DNA from 2 places in the Sphingomonas radicis genome. Region 1 is predicted to be linked to the other one. Evidence: predicted binding sites of a transcription regulator. Region 1 holds the regulator's gene; the other holds the start of a gene.
What was found. The regulator LexA, encoded in region 1, represses DNA repair genes until DNA is damaged. The targets are predictions, from matches to a motif close to GTTCCNCNCTTGTTCT.

Region 1 (7,739 bases):
CGTGGGAAGGATGAGGGGGATATGCAGCTCACGCCCCCTCACCCTTCCGCCGACTACGTCGGCTCCCTCCCTCTCCCACAAGGGGAGAGGGAGATATGAGTCTCACCCATCTCGACGAAACCGGCGCTGCACGCATGGTCGATGTCGCGGGCAAGGCGGTCACGCACCGCGAAGCCGTAGCCACCGGCCGCATCGCCATGTCCGCCGAAGCCGCCGCAGCGATCCGCGCAGGCAGCGTGGCCAAGGGCGACGTTCTCGCCACCGCGCGCATCGCCGGGATCATGGCCGCGAAGAAGACCGCAGAGTTGATCCCGCTCTGCCATCCGCTTCCCCTCACCCGCGTCGCGGTCGATCTCGTGCCCGACGAAACCGGCGTGACCGTCACCGCCACCGCGGCGACCGAGGGCAAGACCGGCGTCGAGATGGAAGCGCTCACCGCAGCCAGCGTCACGCTGCTCACGCTCTACGACATGGCCAAGGCGCTGGATAAGGCGATGGTGATCTCCGGCGTCCGCCTGCTTTCTAAGACCGGCGGCAAGTCCGGCGATTGGATCGCCCCGGGGGGAGAAGCAGAATGAAGCCGACGCTCTACGCCCACCCCTTCTCCTCCTATTGCCAGAAGGTGCTGGTCGCGCTGTACGAGAACGACGTCGATTTCGAATATCGCGTCATCGACAACAGCGACGTGGTGGAGGAGCTCGAGGCGCTCTGGCCGCTCAAGAAGTTCCCGGTGCTGGTCGATGAGGGCGAGGCCTTTCTCGAGACGAGCATCGTCATCGAGCACCTCCAGCACCGCTATGGCGGCCCGGTGCCGCTGATCCCCGATGCGCCTCAGGCCGCGATCACTGCGCGGATGATGGACCGGGTGTTCGACAATTACGTCATGACGCCAGTGCAGAAGCTGGTGGGCGACGCAATCCGTCCCGAAGACGCACGCGACCCGTTCGGCGTCGCCGAGGCTCGGCGGATGCTCGACACCGTCTATGCCTGGCTCGACGAGCGACTCGCCCCGCATCCTTGGGCGACGGGCGAGCATTTCACTCTCGCCGATTGCGCCGCGGCGCCTTCGCTCTTCTATGCCGATTGGGCGCATCCGATCGCGCCTGCGCGTGCCAGCCTGCATGCCTATCGCGCCCGCCTGCTCGCCCGCCCATCCTTCGCCCGGGCGGTCGACGAAGCTCGGCCCTATCGTCCCTTGTTTCCCTTGGGCGCACCCGATCGGGATTAGGGATTTCTACAGCCTTCGCGGTTAACCGATTCGTCAAGCGCGGCGCACAAGGTCGCGGCCATTCGGCCTGGAAATGGAAATGTCACAGTTAGTTGCGTCCGCGACCATCTTCAGCCTGGCCGGTGACCTGCCCCGTTCGCTCGTCCACGATCCGGAGGCGCCCACCGAATTCGACGCCGCACATCTGATCGACGGGGCCGATCGCCACCCCTGCTCGCTCCACAAGCTCAGCGCCCTCGGCGCGACGCTGCGGGCGGCCGGTCCGTTGCATCAGGACGCTCCGATGCGCCTCGAACTCGCCAACGGCCAGAGCATGGACGGGCGGCTAGCCTGGCACCGCGACCGCGAGGTCGGCTTCGTCTTCGACCAGCCGATCGACGTCATCGGCGCGCTCGCCCGCAACCTCGCCAGCCTCCCCGCCGACCGCCGCCGCGTTCCCCGGGTCGAGACGCAGCAGACGGTTTCGATCCGCCACAATGGCAGGGTCGAGCTGGCACGGAGCCGCAACATCTCGCAGGGCGGCGCCGGGATCGAGACGCGGCTGGCGCTCGCCGCGGGCGACGCGGTGCAACTCACCTTCGACGGGCTCCGCCCGCTCGACGGCGTCGTGCGCTGGGTCCAGGACGGGCTTGCCGGGGTGCGCTTCGGCGAGGAGCTTGCCTGGCAGACGCTGATGCCCTGGCTGCGGCAGCTGCAGCAGAACGGCGCCCGCGCCTCCACCGGCATCGAAATGGAAGGGCTGATCCCGGACAAGCATGCGGTGCGGATCGATGCACCTGCCCGCATCCGCGAAGGCGTCCGCTGGTGGAACGCACGCATCCGCGCACTCACGCCCCACCTCATCGAGCTCGACACCCGTGCTTCAGTCACGACCGGCACCCAGCTCTGGATCTCGCTGCCCAACGTCGGTGGAGGCCCCGCCAATGTGATCGAGACGCGCGGCGGCCGCATCCTGTGTGAATTCCGCCTGCCGCTGCGTCCGACGGATCTGGGCCTGATCACCGGCGGGCGCGGTTCGAGCTAGACGAAAATCCTTGCATTGATCCCTCTGGCGGCGCCAATCGCCTCGTCATGGAACCCCTGCTGCCGGTCACCGAAGCCCAGTCGCGCCTGCTCGCCCTGTCTGGCGCCGTGGAGCCCGAGACGGTGCCGCTGGCGCAGGCCGCAGGCCGCTGGACCGCCGAACCCGTGGTCGCCCGCCGCACCCAGCCCTCGGCGGACATCTCGGCAATGGATGGCTATGCCATCCGCTTCGCCGATCTCCCCGGCCCGTGGCAGGTGATCGGCGAGAGCGCTGCCGGCCGCGGCTTTGCCGGCAGCGTCGGCGCGGGTGAAGCGGTGAGGATCTTCACCGGCGCCCCACTGCCGCCCGGCACGGACACGGTGATGGTCCAGGAAGAAGCGGGTCGCGCAGGCACGCAGCTTACGCTCGAAGGCGAAGGACCCGGCTCTCTGGGCCGCAACGTCCGCCGCCGCGGGCTCGACTTCCTGGAAGGCGACACGCTGATCGCCACGGGGGAGCGGCTGACGCCCGCCCGGCTCGCCCTTGCCGGGGCAGCGGGCCATGGCAGTCTGGTTGTACGGCGGAAGGTCAGGGTTGCGCTGGCGGCGACGGGCGACGAACTCGTATCGCCCGGGGCACCGATCGGTGAGGCGCAACTTCCCGAAACCAACCGCCTGATGCTCGCGGCGCAGCTCGCCGACCTGCCTGTCGAGATCATCGATCTCGGCATCCTGCCCGATCGGCAGGATATGCTCGAAGCGGCGTTTCGCAGCGTCGATGCCGATCTCCTCGTCACTACCGGCGGTGCCTCGGTCGGGGACCACGACCTCGTTCGCCCTGCACTCGAATCCGCGGGGGCAACGATCGACTTCTGGCGGATCGCCCTGCGACCCGGAAAGCCGATGATGGCGGGCAAGCTGGGGAGAATGATCGTCGTCGGGCTGCCCGGCAATCCGGTTTCCGCCTTCGTCACGACGCTGCTCTTCGTGCGCCCGCTGACGGCGCATCTTGGCGGCGCGGCCGATCCCCTGCCCCGCACACGCGAGGTCCGGCTCGGCGAGCCGCTGGCTGCGAACGGTCCCCGCACCGATTATCTCCGCGCCGAACTTCGCAACGGCAGCGTCTTCACCGCCGCGCTTCAGGACAGCGCAATGCTCGGCACGCTCGCCCGCGCCGACTGCCTGATCGTCCGGCCCGCGCACACTCCGGCCGCTACGCCGGGGCAGGCAGTCGAAATCCTCGACATCGCTTGACAAGCGTGGGGAACATTGCGTAAACGTTCCCAGTCTGTTCTAGACAGGAGGACCTGGATGCTCACGCGCAAGCAGCACGAGCTCATCTGCTTCATTGCCGATCGCCTGAATGAGACAGGTGTCTCGCCTTCGTTCGAGGAAATGAAGGAAGCGCTCGATCTCAAATCCAAGTCCGGCGTCCACCGGCTGATCAGCGCGCTGGAAGAACGCGAGTTCATCCGCCGCTTGCCCAATCGTGCCCGCGCGCTCGAAGTGCTCCGCATCCCCGAACGTGGCGATGCGAAAAAGCCGAGCGCCAAAGTGGAAGAATCGAAGCCCACTCCCGCCACTTTGCCGTCGCCGGCCAATGACGTGGTCGAGATTCCGCTCCACGGCCGCATCGCCGCGGGTACGCCGATCGAAGCGCTCGAAGGCTCGACGATGCTTCCGGTGCCCGCCGCGCTGCTCGGCGCCGGCGAGCATTATGCGCTCGAAGTGGCCGGCGATTCGATGGTCGAAGCGGGTATCCTCGACGGTGACTATGCCCTCATCCGCCGTACCGAGGTCGCACGTGACGGCGAGATCGTCGTGGCGCTGATCGAGGATGCCGAGGCAACGCTAAAATATTTCCGCAAGGAAGGCGCGATGGTTCGACTCGATCCGGCCAACCGCGCTTATGATCCGCAGCGCTACCGTCCGGACCAGATCCGCGTGCAGGGCCGGCTCGCCGGACTGCTGCGCAAATATTGATCGGTTCGCCGGCGCTCAGCGTTCGCGCGACGCCGGCTGGACCTTCGGCGGATCGATCCAGGGGTGCGAACCGCCCTCGCGGACAGTCCGGAGACTGGGCCCCGCAAAGCTGATCGCGACACCACCGCTGCGCGCCAGCGTCTCCCGGTCGAGCTTGAGCCAGCGTGGGGCGCAGCCGGGCGGAAGCCGCCTGTCGCTGACGACGATGTCCGCGTTCCGGCACACGGCCATCATCTCTTGCCAGGGCACCAGATAGCTGCTCCGCGTCGCCGCAACCCGCCACTTCCGGCCCTCTGCGGCGAAGTCGATCAGGCAAAGATCGGGGCTGCATCGCGCATCGCGGTTCGTCGCCAGCTCGGCCAGTGCATCCCCCGCCCCGCTGTTCTCGCCGAGCATCGAGCGGGTGTAGTCGCCCGCCCGCTCCCGAAGCAGCGCAAAGCCGCCGTCGCTGGTGCGGATCGCCAAGTGCCTGCCGTCGCCGGTCACGAGCAGATCGGGCGAGGGCGTGAGGAGCGCCCATGCCAATCCCAAGGTCAGCGGAGCGACGCCGGCCCAACGCAACTGCGTCCGCCAGAGCGCCATCCACAGCCCCCCTGCGAGCATCGCCGCATAGGCACCCGTAGGCATCGCCGGCAGCGCGGCAACCGCCCCCGGTGCCGAGGCAGTACGGTGCGCGAGCCAGAGCAGCAGATCGAGGGCGCGGGCGACGAGCCACCACAGCGGCGCGCCGGCACCCAAGGTATCGAGCAGCAGCGCTCCCGCTTCCAGCGGCATGATAACGAAGGTGGTGAGCGGTATCGCGACAATGTTGGCGAGCGCGCCGTAGATGCCCGCGTGGTGGAAGTGGAACAATGCGATCGGCATCAGCGCCAGCTCGACCACAATCCCGGTGAGAAGCAGCGATCCGATGCCGCGCATGATCCGCATTCCGATCGACTCCGCCTCCCGCCGCGCAAACCAGCCGCGGACCTTGGGGCTCTCGTGCAGTGCCACGATCGCAGTCACTGCGGCGAAGCTGAGCTGGAAGCTGGGCCCTGCTGCCGCCTCGGGCCAAAACAACAAAACCAGCATCGCTCCGGCTGCTACGAGTCGCAGCGTGATCGCCTCGCGCCCCAGGCTGAGCGCCAGCAGCACGAGCAGCGCGGCGATGCACGAGCGGACGGTTGGCACTTCCGCACCTGTGAGCAGCGTGTACCCAATCGCCGCGAGCGCCGCAGCGCCCGCTGCTACCAGCGGTAACCGCCAGCGAAGCGCGAGCGTCGGGCTGAGTGCCAGCAGCCGCAGCACGAGCAGCATCGTCGCAGCGGTAACGGCGCTCACATGCAGCCCGCTCACCGACAGCAGATGCGCCAAGCCCGAGCGCTGCATCGCCTCGGCATCGTCGTCGGCGATTGCGCCGCGATCTCCGGTTGCCAGCGCGCTCGCAATTCCGCCGCCGCTTCCGGCAATCCGCGACTGAATGTGCGTGGAGAGCCTTGCACGCAGATCGCTGCCCGGCGCGCTTCCACCCTGCACCAGCTCCACGGCCCCTAACGTCTTCCCAGTCGCGCCTAGTCCCGCGAACCAGGCGACGCGGGCGAAATCATAGGCGCCGGGCACCGCAGGTGACGGCGGTGGCACCAGACGGGCGCGCAGCTGGATAACGGCTCCCCGAGCGAGCCCTGCCGGCGCATCCTTCTGCGCCAGGTTCACCCGCAGCCGCGGCGGAAGATCGAGGCGGTTGCGTGGCACCAGGACGAGACGCACGAGATCGCGCGCTGGAAGAGCCTCGACTCGTTCCACCTGCGCTTCGAAGGTGACCAGCGCAGGTCGCGCGAGCACGGGCGCCGCGACGCGCTCGGCGCGCCACCAGACCAGTGCGCAACCGACTGCCAGCGCCAAGGCCGCAGTTGCGATCGCCCTGGACGCCCGGCCGGAACCGGGCAGAGCGAAGCCCGCCAGTCCCAACGCTGCTCCAGCACAAATCGCCGCGAGCCAGCGCGGCGCATCCGGAAGCAGGAACCAAGCTGCAACCCCCGCTGCAAGCATCACCGGCAGCCACAGCACCAGTTGCTCGCGCTCTGCCTCTAACCAGAGTTCGGTTGTGGTTGCGGCTTGCCGCAATGCACTTCGGACTCCAGTTTGAAGGGAGGATGAGCCCGTGCTAGGGGCCTCGGCGGCTGAGCTGGCCATCGATTTTCAACTCTGGGAGCACGCGCGGTTGAGCGCAATATCTGATACCGGCGCCGGCAAGGCTGTCGTCACGCGCTTCGCGCCTTCCCCCACGGGATTCCTGCACATCGGCGGCGCGCGCACCGCGCTGTTCAACCTGCTGTTCGCACGCCACCATGGCGGCAAGTTCCTGCTGCGTATCGAGGACACCGATCGGGCCCGCTCGACGCAGCCGGCGATCGAGGCGATCCTCGACGGGATGCGCTGGCTCGGCCTGGATTGGGACGGCGAGGTCACCTACCAGTTCGCCCGCGCGGCGCGCCACGCCGAGGTCGCACGCCAGCTTCTCGCCGCCGGCCACGCCTACAAATGTTTTGCCACGGCGGAAGAGCTGGAGGCGATGCGCGCCGAGCAGCGCGCCAGCAAGCAGCCGCTTCGTTACGACGGCCGCTGGCGCGATCGGGACCCCTCCGAGGTCCCCGAAAATGCGCCCTTCGTCATCCGCCTCAAGGCGCCGCGCGAGGGCAGCGTCACGATCGAGGACCGGGTGCAGGGCCCCGTCACGGTCAACAATGCCGAGCTCGACGATTTCGTCCTGCTCCGCTCGGACGGCACACCCACCTACATGCTGGCGGTTGTGGTCGACGACCACGACATGGGCGTGACGCACGTCATCCGCGGTGACGACCATCTCAACAACGCCTTCCGCCAGCTGCCGATCTACCGCGCGATGGGCTGGCCCGAGCCGGTGTATGCCCACATCCCGCTGATCCACGGCGCGGATGGAGCCAAACTCTCCAAGCGCCACGGCGCGCTGGGTGTCGATGCCTATCGCGACGAGCTCGGCATCCTGCCGGAAGCGCTGTCCAACTATCTCCTCCGCCTCGGCTGGGGCCACGGCGACGACGAGATCATCAGCCGGGAGCAGGCAATCGAGTGGTTCGAGCTCGAGGGCGTGGGGAAATCACCATCCCGGTTCGATCTGAAGAAGCTCCAGAACCTGAATGGTCATTATATCCGCATCGCCGACGACGATCGACTCGCGGATTTGGTGGCGGCGCGACTCGGCTTCGGAATCAACGAATCGCAGCGCGAACTTCTGCGCCGCAGCATGGCTTTCCTGAAGCCGCGCGCCGCGAATCTCCTCGAACTCGCCGACGGAGCGACGTTCCTTTTTCGCACTCGCCCACTCGAATTGGACGAAGGCGCGGCGGCTCTGCTAGAGGGCGACGCGCGAGCCCTCCTGGCCCAGATCCACGCTGCGCTTGACGCGAGCGGAAGCTGGGATACGGAGACGCTCGAAGCGGCGGTACGCACCGTCGCGGACAATGCGGGGGTCAAACTGGGGGCTGTCGCGCAACCCCTGCGCGCAGCA
Region 2 (7,191 bases), on a different contig from region 1:
AAGAGCGCGAAGCAGGCGATCGTCCCCACCGTGCCGGCGAGCGTCGGCAGCCAATGGCCGCGCAGCAGCTCGCCGAGGGGAACGCGCGGCGGCGCCTCGGCTTCGCTCGCCGCGACGAAGGCAGGCGTCTCGGTCAGCCGCACGCGCACCCACAGGCCAAGCCCCACCAGCAGCGCGCTCGCCAGGAACGGCAGCCGCCATCCCCATTCGCGGAACTGGTCTTCGCTCAGCAGCGCGCCCAGGATCAGGAAGAAGCCGTTGGCGAAGATGAAGCCCACCGGCGCGCCCAGCGGCGGGAAGCTGCCGTAGCGATAGGCCCAGCCCTTCGGCGCATTCTCCACCGCGAGCAACGTCGCTCCGCCCCATTCGCCGCCCAACCCCAACCCCTGGCCGAAGCGCAGCAGCGTCAGCAGCACCGGCGCCACCACGCCGGCCATCGCATAGGTGGGCAGGAAGGCGATCAGCAGCGTCGAGATGCCCATCAGCATCAGCGATCCGACCAGCGTCGTCTTGCGCCCCATGCGATCGCCGAAATGGCCGAACACCACACCGCCCAGCGGGCGCGCGAAAAAGGCGACGCTGAAGCTCGCATAGGAGAAGAGCAGCCGCCATCCCTCCTCGATCCCGGCGAAGAACAGCGAAGGGAACACCAGCGCCGCCGCGGTCGCATAGATGTAGAAATCGTAGAACTCGACCGAAGTGCCCACCAGGCTCGCGAACAGGATGCGGCGGTGCGATGCAGGCGCAGATGCGGCGGTTGCAGCGGTCATTCAGGTCCCCTCTCCGCCGCTCTCCTAGCGAGGAAACCTGCCAAGCGGAATGGCCGCTGCAATCGTTCGAGAGGTTCGGTTCATCAGACGGGGCTGGAAAGCTTCATCAGCACCAGCCCGCCCACGATGAGCAATGCGGCAATCACGCGCATCGCCGTAACCGCCTCGCCCAGAATCGTGATGCCGACGATGAACGCCCCGACAGCGCCGATGCCCGTCCAGATGGTATAGGCCGTCCCGAGAGGGAGGGTTCGCATCGACCACGAAAGCAGACCGAAGCTCACGACCATCCCGACGACGGTGATGAGGCTCGGCCAAAGGCGCGAAAAGCCATACGACTGCTTCATCGCAGCCGCCCACACCACTTCGAAAAGTCCAGCGATAACAAGAATGATCCACGCCACAGCAGCCTCCATAAACGAGCTGCCGGGCCGTCCCGGTCTTGATAGCTGAAGGGCGGGAACGTGGTCGCCGCACCGAAAATATAGGGCACCAGCGCCGCGGATTCAACGCGGGCCAACTGCCACGCCAACGAGAGCGCGGCTCGAACGGCGTCGCTCCTCAGCTAAAACAACGTTACGCTGCCCGACGGGTAGAGGGGTAGCTATGGGCGCGGTGAACTTCGGAATACTGGTCGTGAGCGCCTTGACGACGGCGTTCGCGCTGGCGGCATGCGGCGGCGCGGATCGGTCCGCAACTCCTGCCGGCGTGGCGGAACGCACGACGATCGATTTCGCAAATGTCGCCAATTACTCGGCTCCAGCCCTCCCGGCCTATTTCGATCAGACCGTGACGGCGCTGGATAACAGCCCAGCCTCCAACATCATCGATGATCGGGTGGCGACGCTCGGGCGGGTGCTGTTCTACGATCTGCGATTGAGCACGAACGACAGGGCCTCATGTGCCTCCTGCCACCAGCAGGCGCTCGGCTTCACCGACTCGATGCGGTTCAGCAACGGGATCAGCGGCGCCGCGACCACCGACTTTCACGCGATGCGGCTCGGCAACCTTCGCTACTGGCAGCCCGGCTCCACCTTCTGGGATCGGCGCGCGGCGAGCGTGGAGGCGCAGGCGAGCCTTCCGATCCACAGCCTCGTCGAAATGGGCTGGGGCGGAGCCGCGGGAGGTTTCGATGCCCTGATCCTCAAGATGGGCAGGACCGGCTATTACCCGGATCTCTTCGCCTGGGCCTTCGGCGACAAGGCGATCACCGAGCCGCGCATCCAGCAGGCACTTGCTCAGTTCGTCCGCGCGATGATCTCGAGCTCGAGCCGCTGGGACGAAGGCTATGCAAAGGTCTTCTCGCCCACCGCCCCGAACCGCGCCCTCGACGTCGACCTGCCGAACTTCACGCCGCATGAAAATCGCGGGCGACACTTGTTCATGACGCGCATCGCCGAGGGTGGCGCCGGCTGCTCCTCCTGCCATCTTCCCCCGACCTTCGCTCTGGCAGCGAACGCGAAAAGCAACGGCCTGGATGCCGGCGAGACGCGCCTGTTCAAGGCTCCGTCGCTGCGCAATGTAGGCTTGACCGGCCCCTATATGCATGATGGTCGTTTCGAGACGCTGGCCGAGGTCGTCGCGTTCTACGACCACGGCATTCAAAGCGGCCCCGCGCTCGACGATCGCCTGCGGCGGGACGGCAGACCGCTGCGTCTGAACCTCAGCGCGGCCGATCGGGCAGCGCTGGTCGCCTTTTTGATGACCCTCAACGACCGCGCGCTCACGACCGATCCTCGCTTCAGCGACCCGTTCCGTCGCTGAAGCTCGGGAGCCTAAGCTCGAATCGAATAGAGCCTCGCGTTGCTGATCGCGATCACCGCGCCGTCCGCACCCACCAGCGTCGGCGTATAGGCCTGGCCGAGACCGGTGTTGAGCCTCAGGCTCTGTGTCAATGTGTTCGTCGTCAGGTCCCAGCGATACAGCACGCCGTCCTCGTTGTTCGCGAGGAGCGATCTTCGCAACGGGTCCGCGGCCATCGTATTGATGCACCATTCGCGGCGTCCCGCAGGGGAGACGCCGTCCGACGTGGGGCTCAGAATCGTCAGCACTTCGCGCATCACCTGGACGCTCGGCACAATGGGGTCCGCCTGGCTCGCCGTCGGGTCCAGCACGGCCATTCGGTTGCCCCCGTCGCCGGTGCCTACGCCGTAATAATTGTTGTATTTCTGCGCGAGCAGGTAAGTCGATGCGCCCGTATAGGATGGCACCATCGAAGCCGGGATCACGCTGGGCATCACGTCCCAGCCGAAGCTGCCCGGAACACCGGCCGGGTTGAGCAGCGAGTCGAACTGCAGCAGCCAGCCGCGGGCATTGTGCGTCGGGAACGTCGATTCCAGCACGCCGTAGAACACACGTCCGTCGGAGCCGATCACCGGCGAGGAGGTGCCATCGTCACTGACGCGCGCCGGCGTGAGCAGGTTCGGATCCGTCAGCACTGCCTTGCCGCGGGTCGCGAGCGTCACGCTGTCGAGTGCGAGCAGCAAGCCCGTTTGCACGGAGCCGGGCGCGCCCCTGTTCACCGCGATGTAAACCGTGCCGCCGTCGATCGAGATCGCGGGCGCGCAATTCATCGCCGGCTTCTGGATCGTGGGATCGCCTGCAGCGGTCGCCGCGCTGACCCAGGTGCCTGCGCCGTCCGGGGCGACACGCGCGATGCCACTGACCAGCCCTGCGGGATTGGTGCCGGTCACGTGAAAGCCGAAAAAGATGTTGCCCGTCGCGTCGGCCGTCAGCGGGGTGTTGATGAAGACGGTGGCGTCGAAGGCCGCGGGATTGGCGTTGTATGCGGCCGCACCGTAGAACAGATGCGGGGTGAAGGTGCCGCTGGCCGAATCGCCGTCGGTGCGCATCAGCAGCTTGCCGCCCGCTCCCGGCACATAGAGCCGCCCCTGCTGGGTGAGGAGCACGCTGTACGGCGGCAGCCAGTTGCGCGGAGGCATGACATAGTCGGTGGTGGTCTGCCAGATCAGCGCGCCTGTGGTGCCATCGCGGCCCTCGACGCGATACCCGCCGGTCGCAGCCGTCTTCACCGGGATCACCACCGTGTTGTTGGTCGTCACCACCGGCGATCCGTAATGCGTGAGCAGCGCACCGGAAGGCGTGTACTGCGGCGCAAGGTCGACTGCGGCCGACCAAGCGATGCGCCCGAGATCCTGCGACGCGATCGCGCTCACCGCCGTGTGCTGCGCATCGCGGCCGAAGCCGAACCACGCGGGTCCTGAAACCGGCGTGGGAGCCGGCGTTGGCGTGGGAGTGGGAGTTGGTGTCGGCGTCGGAGAAGGTGTGGGCGAACCGCCACCGCTGCTGCATGCGGCGGCGACGGCGGACGACGACAGCATTGCCAGCGCGCGGCGGCGCGAAAGGAGAGGCGAAGTCCGTGCATCGCCCGGAATAGAATGGTGGCTCATGGCCGCCAGCATACGCTACCGTTTGTCGCAATCCACTACCTGTAACGAACCCGTGCGCGCAGCCCCCCGTTCATCCCTCTGACAGTTTCGCTGTCGTAGCGAACGTCAACGCAACAGCGCCGGAAGAGGGAGAGTCGGGCGATGCGCGAGTCAGCGGGACGTCGGTTCGTGTTCGCAAGCCTGTTCGCCCTCGCGGCGGGTGCGCTGGTCGCGGTGTGGAACCCGGTCGATCATGTGAAGGCCGATCTGCGCGCCGACACCCAGGGCGTCCGCTTCAGCCTCGAGGTCGCGGCGAAGGCGATCGAGAGTTGCATCCGCAGCACCTGATCCAGCCGCAGCCTAGCGGCAGTGCGTCCGCGTGATCTTCACCACCTTGCCGCTCGCGTCCTTCTCCTCGTGCCGCCCGGGCTCGCAGGGCTTGGGGGTAGGTGCCTGGCTGGTGCGCCACGCCACCACCGCCGAGAAGATCGCGAGCGCCAGCACGAGCGCGAGGCGCAGCTTACGGTTCCGCCAGTTCATGCCGCCCCGTTAGGCGCTCCGCCGCCCGCCCGCAATCGCCTGCGCGGCCTCAGTCCATCCCCGGATAGGTCTGGAACTCGGGCAGCTCGTGCATCTGTGCCATCCAGGGCAGCCGCTCCTTGACCACGATATGCGCGCCCGGCGCGTTGCTGGCAGCATCGTCGAGCGTCCCCGACTGGATGTCGACGATCCCCGGCAGATAGGTCGGGTTGCGGTAGAAGAGCCCGGTGCCACACCGCCCGCAGAACTGGCGCACCGCGAGATCCGAGGATTTGTAGCTCTGCGGCTCGCCCTCGATCGTCACCTGCTCCTCCTTGAAGGCGATCCACCCCGCCATCGGGGCGCCGGACCAGCCGCGGCAATCGGTGCAATGGCACAGCGCATGGTGCTCGGGCGCTCCCTCCGCCGAATAGCGGATCGCGCCGCAGTGGCATTTGCCGGTGATCGCCATGGCCTCTTCTCCCTCTGTGATCCCTTTTTGTTCTATCTGGCTCCGGTCGCGCGGACAACCCCTTTTGTGTTGCCCTCCTCGCCTCCGTTCCCTACCTGTTCGCCGATGACTCTCCCTGCGGAATCCCAGGACGCACCCTATCTCCAGGGCCTCAACGCGCCCCAGCGCGAAGCCGTGCTCACCACCGAAGGCCCGGTGCTCGTCCTCGCCGGCGCCGGCACGGGCAAGACCGCCGCGCTCACCGCGCGCCTCGCCCACCTGCTCTGGACCCGCCGCGCCTATCCCAGCGAAATCCTCGCCGTCACCTTCACCAACAAGGCCGCACGCGAGATGCGCGAGCGCGTCGGCCGGCTCGTGGGGCAAGCGGTCGAGGGCGTGCCCTGGCTCGGCACCTTCCATGCGATCGGCGCGAAGATGCTCCGCCGCCACGCCGAGCTCGTCGGGCTCCAGTCCAACTTCACGATTCTCGACACCGACGACCAGCTCCGCCTGCTCAAGCAACTCATCACCGCCAACGATCTCGACGAAAAGCGCTGGCCCGCGCGCCAGCTCGCCGGGCTGATCGACCAGTGGAAGAACAAGGGCCTGAGCCCCGCCGACATCGATGCCGGCGAAAGCGAGGCCTATGCCAATGGCCGCGGCCAGTCGCTCTATGCGCAATATCAGGAGCGCCTGCGCACGCTCAACGCCTGCGACTTCGGCGACCTGCTCCTCCACATGCTGGTGATCCTCAAGACGCACCGCGATGTTTTGGAGAGCTATCAGAACCGCTTCCGCTATATTCTTGTCGACGAATATCAGGATACCAACAGCGTCCAGTATCTCTGGCTCCGCCTCCTCGCGCAGGAGCGCAAGAACATCTGCTGCGTCGGTGACGACGACCAGTCGATCTATTCGTGGCGTGGCGCGCAGGTCGAGAACATCCTCAAGTTCGAGAAGGATTTCCCCGGCGCCAAGGTGATCCGCCTCGAGCAGAATTACCGCAGCACGCCGCACATCCTCGCCGCCGCATCGGGCGTGATCGCCAACAACGGCGGCCGCCTCGGCAAGACCTTGTGGACCGAGAAGGACGCGGGCGAGAAGGTCAAGGTCCTCGGCGTCTGGGACGGGCCCGAGGAGGCGCGCCGCGTCGGCGAGGAGATCGAGAGCCTCCAGCGCGGCGGCCTCTCCCTCGACGACACCGCGATCCTCGTCCGCGCCCAGCACCAGACCCGCGAGTTCGAGGACCGGTTCATCGCGATCGGCCTCCCCTATCGCATCATCGGCGGCTTCCGCTTCTACGAGCGCCAGGAGATCCGCGACGCGCTCGCCTATCTGCGTGTCGTCGCCCAGCCGTCCGACGACCTCGCCTTCGAGCGCATCGTCAACGTCCCCAAGCGCGGCCTCGGCGACAAGGCCATCGCCAAGGTCCACCAGTTCGCCCGTGCGCAGGACCTTCCCCTCACCAGCGCCGGCGCGCGCATCCTCGATACCGATGAGCTCACCCCCCAGGCCCGCCGCAGCCTGGGCAATTTGATCGGTGACATCGCCCGCTGGCGCGCGATGGGCGACACCCTCCCCCACCCCGAGCTCGCGCGCATCATCCTCGACGAGAGCGGCTACACGGCGATGTGGCAGGCCGATCGCACCGCCGAAGCCGCGGGCCGGCTGGAGAACCTGGGCGAGCTCGTCCGCGCGATGGAGGAGTATGAAAGCCTCACGGCCTTCCTCGAGCATGTCTCCCTCGTGATGGACAACGAAGCGCAGGCCGACGAGCCCAAGGTGACGATCATGACGATCCACGCCGCCAAGGGGCTCGAGTTCGACACCGTGTTCCTCGCCGGCTGGGAGGAAGGCATCTTCCCCTCGCAGCGCGCGCTCGACGAAGGCGGGCTCGCCAGCCTGGAGGAGGAGCGCCGCCTCGCCTATGTCGCAATCACGCGTGCCCGCAGGCAGGCGACGATCCTCCACGCCGCCAACCGCCGCATCTACGGCCAATGGACGTCATCGCTCCCCAGCCGCTTCGTCGCCGAGCTGCCCCAGGAGCATGTCGAGAGCGAGA

Region 2: a site for LexA is predicted at 5,169-5,184, ahead of ACMGDH_RS08505 (ATP-dependent helicase). Genes of this name have one in related genera too.

The regions. Positions count from the first base shown of each region.
Region 1 covers NZ_JBLFFG010000006.1:182,911-190,649, reverse strand. Annotated here, with positions in the region: gene moaC (cyclic pyranopterin monophosphate synthase MoaC) at 96-578, shown strand; gene ACMGDH_RS17835 (glutathione S-transferase family protein) at 575-1,228, shown strand; gene ACMGDH_RS17830 (PilZ domain-containing protein) at 1,308-2,252, shown strand; gene ACMGDH_RS17825 (molybdopterin molybdotransferase MoeA) at 2,300-3,484, shown strand; gene lexA (transcriptional repressor LexA) at 3,542-4,213, shown strand; gene ACMGDH_RS17815 (ComEC/Rec2 family competence protein) at 4,229-6,385, opposite strand; gene gltX (glutamate--tRNA ligase) at 6,414-7,739, shown strand, end outside.
Region 2 covers NZ_JBLFFG010000002.1:323,420-330,610, forward strand. Annotated here, with positions in the region: gene ACMGDH_RS08470 (MFS transporter) at 1-770, opposite strand, end outside; gene sugE (quaternary ammonium compound efflux SMR transporter SugE) at 854-1,174, opposite strand; gene ACMGDH_RS08480 (cytochrome-c peroxidase) at 1,407-2,534, shown strand; gene ACMGDH_RS08485 (hypothetical protein) at 2,546-4,180, opposite strand; gene ACMGDH_RS08490 (hypothetical protein) at 4,322-4,507, shown strand; gene ACMGDH_RS08495 (hypothetical protein) at 4,520-4,699, opposite strand; gene ACMGDH_RS08500 (GFA family protein) at 4,749-5,150, opposite strand; gene ACMGDH_RS08505 (ATP-dependent helicase) at 5,256-7,191, shown strand, end outside.